2 regions of the Bradyrhizobium sp. B124 genome follow, and region 1 is predicted to be linked to the other one. Evidence: riboswitches for the same ligand, from Rfam matches in the RefSeq annotation. Region 1 holds a riboswitch; the other holds the start of a gene.
What was found. A riboswitch is a leader RNA that binds a small molecule or an ion and turns the genes downstream of it on or off. The one in region 1 is predicted to bind glycine.

Region 1 (2,388 bases):
CGTAGGCGGCCTCATCCATCAGGCCGCCGAGTTCGCCCTTGTCGGCAATCTTCAGCTTGAAGAACCAGGCCTTGCCGCCGGCATCCGAATTGACCAGCGCGGGCTCGGCCGCGAGCGCCTCGTTGACCTCGATCACTTCGCCGGTGATCGGCGCGTAGACGTCGGAGGCTGCCTTGACGGATTCGACAACCGCGGCGGCCTCGGCCTTCTTCAGGCTGCGGCCGACCTTAGGCAGCTCGACGAACACGACGTCGCCGAGCTGTGACTGCGCGTAATCGGTGATGCCGATCGTGGCGACGTCGCCCTCGATGCGGAGCCATTCGTGGTCGGACGTGTACAGCGTCGTCATGGGGATAGATCCTTTGGCGTTTAGCGTTTGTAGGTATTGGGAACGAAGGGCGTGGCGGCGACCTTGAGCGGCAGCCGCTGGCCGCGCACTTCGGCGAAAACCGTGGTGCCGACGGCGGAGAGCGTGGTGGGCAGATAGCCCATCGCAACCGGCGCATTGAGGCTTGGGCCAAAGCCGCCCGAGGTCACCTTGCCGATTGGCTCGGTCGAGGTCGGATCGGCGAACAGGGCAGCGCCTTCGCGCACCGGCGCGCGGCCGTCGGGCTTCAGGCCGACGCGGCGGCGAGCGGCGCCGTCGGCGAATTGCGCGAGAATCTTGTCGGCGCCCGGAAAACCGCCGGCGCGGGCGCCGCCGCTGCGGCGAATCTTCTGCACCGACCATTCCAGCGCGCCTTCGACCGGCGTCGTCGTGGTGTCGATATCGTGGCCATAGAGGCAAAGCCCGGCCTCGAGCCGCAGGCTGTCGCGGGCGCCGAGCCCGATCGGCAGCACGTCGGGATTGTCCAATAGCGCACTGACCAGGGCTTCCGCCTTGTCTGCAGGCACGGAAATCTCAAAACCGTCCTCGCCGGTATAGCCGGAGCGCGAGACGAAGCAGTCGATGTCACTGAGGCGGCGCGGACCTGCGTCCATGAATTTCATCGAACTGACATCTGGACAGAGTTTCGCCAGCGCCGATTCGGCTTTCGGCCCCTGCAGCGCGATCAGCGCGCGGTCGGCCAGCGACACGATCTCGCAGGCATCGGAGAGATGCGCCCGCAGATGCGCCTCGTCCTCGGCCTTGCAGGCGGCGTTGACCACCAGGAACAGGTGATCGCCGAAATTCGCCACCATCAGATCGTCGAGCAGGCCGCCGTCGTCGTTGGTGAATTGCGCGTAGCGCTGCCGTCCCGGCGCGATGCTGACGATGTCCTGCGGCACCAGTTTTTCCAGCGCGAGCGCCGCGTCGCCGACCTTGCCGGATTTGGCCTTCAGCACGAGCTGTCCCATGTGGGACACGTCGAACAGGCCGGCTTCCTTGCGGGTGTGGAGATGCTCCTTCAGCACGCCGGCCGTGTATTGCACCGGCATGTCGTAGCCGGCGAACGGCACCATCTTGGCCCCACGTGCCAGATGCAGCGCGTGCAGCGGGGTCTGTTTCAGCGGGGAGGTTTCGCGCGCAGACATCACAGGGCCCTCGCGGTTCCCGCAGGGGACCTATTTCCCCTTGAGAAACCTGCAGAAAGCCCCATCTGTCGCTGTGCCTGAGAGTATTATCCCGTCGGCGGACGCATCGGGGAGAACCAACCCCAGCGCCTCTTTCCAGATGTTAGACGTCACGCGGTCCTTTTGCCTGAGAGTTTCCGGGGCGGTTGCTCCTTCGGCGCCGGCGGTAAGGCCGGTCTCTCCCGACGTGACTAGTAACAGGTAGGTAGAAAACACGGCGCCACCAAGACTGTCAACGCAGCTGCAGCAACTATCCAATGGGGCTTTGTGCTGCCGCGGCAAGCCCATGATCCGCCTGCACAGTTTCTGGACACCGCAGCTGGCAATGTCTAAAAGCGTTCGGCCGGAAAATGACGCCTTTTTGCGGCTGGCCGGCCCCTTTTTCCGATTGGATGAACATGAGCAGCGTCAACGACATCAGGTCGACATTTCTGAACTTCTTCAAGGAGAACGGCCACGAGATCGTGGCGTCGTCGCCGCTGGTTCCGCGCAACGACCCGACCTTGATGTTCACCAATGCCGGCATGGTGCAGTTCAAGAACGTCTTCACCGGTGTCGAGAAGCGCAGCTATCAGCGCGCCACGACGTCGCAGAAGTGCGTGCGCGCCGGCGGCAAGCATAACGACCTCGACAATGTCGGCTACACCGCGCGCCATCTCACTTTCTTCGAGATGCTCGGCAACTTCTCGTTCGGCGACTACTTCAAAGAGCGCGCGATCGAGCTCGCGTGGAATCTGATCACCAAGGATTTCGGGCTGAAGAAGGACAAGCTTCTCGTCACCGTCTACCACACCGACGACGAGGCGGCCGGCTACTGGAAGAAGATCGCAGGGT
Region 2 (2,388 bases), 160 kb from region 1:
CCGTGCCGGCGACGCGGAAGCGGTCCGCGCCGAGCCGGCTGGTGACGATTTTCGCCGCCTCATCGAGCAGGCTGACGGTTGGCGCAGCGTCCCGGCTTTGCGGCGCATCGAGCTGCACGGTGATCGAATAGCCCTTCACCGGATAGACGTTGACGCGGTCGTTGAGCAGGCCTGCGAAGTGGCGGCTCGCGACGCCAGCGCAAATGACGATGCCGTCCGCCTGCAACTCATGTCGCGTCGCGACGCCAGCATCGTGCGAAGCGGCTTCGTTCCAGCCGATGCGGAAGCCGTCGTCGCCGCGCGCGATCGCATCGACATCGGCTTCATGGACGAAGCTCGCACCGCGGCGGATGCAGGCGTCGGCGAGCCCGCGCGTGAACTTGTGGATATCGCCGGTCGCGTCCGACGGCGTGAAGAAGCCGCCATAGCAGGTCGTCTGCAGCGCGGGTTCGATGCTGCGGATTTCGTCCGCCGTCACCGGCCGGCGGTCGAGCCCGCCCTGTTGCAGCAGCGTGTTGACGCGCAGGCCCGCCTCGAATCCGGCCTTGTCGTGATAGACGTGCAGGATGCCGCGGCGTTCGAGATCGAAGGCGATGTTCTCGCGCTGGGCGATCGAGAACAGATGCTTGCGCGCTTCGATTGCGAGCCGCGTGGTCTCGATGGTGTTGGTGCGATAGCGGCCGATGTGGCCGACGAACTCGCCGATCCAGGAATATTTGTGCCAGCTCGGCTTCGGATTCATCAAGAGCGGCGCGTCGCTTCGAAGCATCCAGCGCAACCCCTTGAGGATGGTCGCGGCGCTGTTCCACACCTCCGCATTGCTGGCGGAAAGCTGTCCGCCGTTGGCGAATGAGGTTTCCATCGCGGCGTAGCGATGCCTGTCGAGGACAGTCACCCGGTAACCGCGTTCGAGCAGGGCATAGGCCGTCGTCACGCCGGTGATGCCGGCGCCAATGATTGCGATGTGAGGCATAGTGGTCTTCAGGCTCCCGTGGGTTAGAGTCGCCGAACCACCGGTGAAACCGGCGTCGGCGCCCCATCTGTCACGGTACCTGAGAGCTTGATCCGCATCGGGCCTGGGCCCGATGGCAGACTATCCCCTTCGGTGGACGTCACGGCCCTTGATGTGCGGCCATGTTCGTCTCTCTCCAGATCGTCCTGACGATACAGTCCTTTTGCCTGAGAGTTTCCGGGGCGGTTGCTCCGTCGGCGCCGAAGCAACAACATGAATGTTGTGGCTTCGATCTCTCCCGCATCGTCGCGTTGGACGGCCGGACCGTAGGCGAAGCCTTAAAATTGGACAAGGCTAAATTTCGGTCCGACAGTGCCAACGTGTTGTGCAGTGCAAATCGATGTCAGTCCAGCGTCGCCAGCAGTGCCGCCATCAGGCGGCCGCGCTCGGCGAGGCTCTCGACTTCGATATGTTCGTTGAGCGTATGTGCATCGGCGCCGCGAACGCCGAGGCCGTCGAGGGTCGGGATGCCCATCGCACCGGTGAAGTTGCCGTCCGATCCGCCACCGGCGCTGCCGTGCGGCAGATCGAGGCCCATCGCCGCTGCAAGGCCCTTGGCCTTTTCATAGAGCGCCATGGTGCCGGCATCCGGCTCCCACACCGGGCGGGTGACGCCGCGCGTCACCTTGAAGGTCACGTCGTTGGCGGTGCCCGACAGCGCCAGCATGCGCTCGACGCCGCGGTCGAGATCGGCCTGGCGCTTGGCCATGCTGAGCGCTTCGCCGGTGCAGGTCGTTGCGACGCAATTGACCCATTGCCCGCCATGCACGATGCCGACCGAGAAGGTGCAGTCTTCGGTGGTCATGCCGTCGATGGCAATGATTTGCCGGGCCATTTCGCGGATCGCGGAACGGCCCGAGGAGAGTGTCGCGCCGGCATGGCTTGGCTTGCCGACAGCTTCCAGATTGAAGCGTGCGATTGCGTAGCGGCCGGTGACGACGCCGTTGTTCGGCCGACCGGGCTCGGGCACCAGCACGTATTTGTTGCGCGCGGCTTCGGCCTCGATGATGTCGCGCGTCGACGGCGTGCCGACCTCTTCATCGGGCGTGAACAGCACCGTTATCGGCAGCGGCGTCGTAAAGGACGCGCGCGCCAACTGCCGGATCGCCTCGATCGACAGATAGTTGCCGCCCTTCATGTCGAAGATACCGGGCCCGAAGCACTTGTTGCCTTCGCGTCGCCACGCCAGCTTTTCGATGGTGCCGACCGGGTGCACGGTGTCCACATGACCGGCAATCAGGATGCCGGGCTGGCCTTGTTTCGGATGGGGAAAACGGGCGCGGACGCAGCCGGCGAAGCCCTGGCGTCCCGCGATGCGTTCGATCGTCGCACCCATCACCGCCATCTCGCGCGCGGCGAGGTCGAGCATGCGCTCG

Region 2: another riboswitch for glycine. It lies ahead of AAFG13_RS10150 (D-amino acid dehydrogenase); the one in region 1 lies ahead of gcvT (glycine cleavage system aminomethyltransferase GcvT).

What each region holds. Positions count from the first base shown of each region.
Region 1 is NZ_CP152413.1:2,264,279-2,266,666, reverse strand. It holds gene gcvH (glycine cleavage system protein GcvH) at 1-349, opposite strand, end outside; gene gcvT (glycine cleavage system aminomethyltransferase GcvT) at 370-1,515, opposite strand; glycine riboswitch at 1,661-1,749, opposite strand; gene alaS (alanine--tRNA ligase) at 1,953-2,388, shown strand, end outside.
Region 2 is NZ_CP152413.1:2,106,278-2,108,665, reverse strand. It holds gene AAFG13_RS10150 (D-amino acid dehydrogenase) at 1-973, opposite strand, end outside; glycine riboswitch at 1,039-1,154, opposite strand; glycine riboswitch at 1,158-1,263, opposite strand; gene AAFG13_RS10145 (M20/M25/M40 family metallo-hydrolase) at 1,356-2,388, opposite strand, start outside.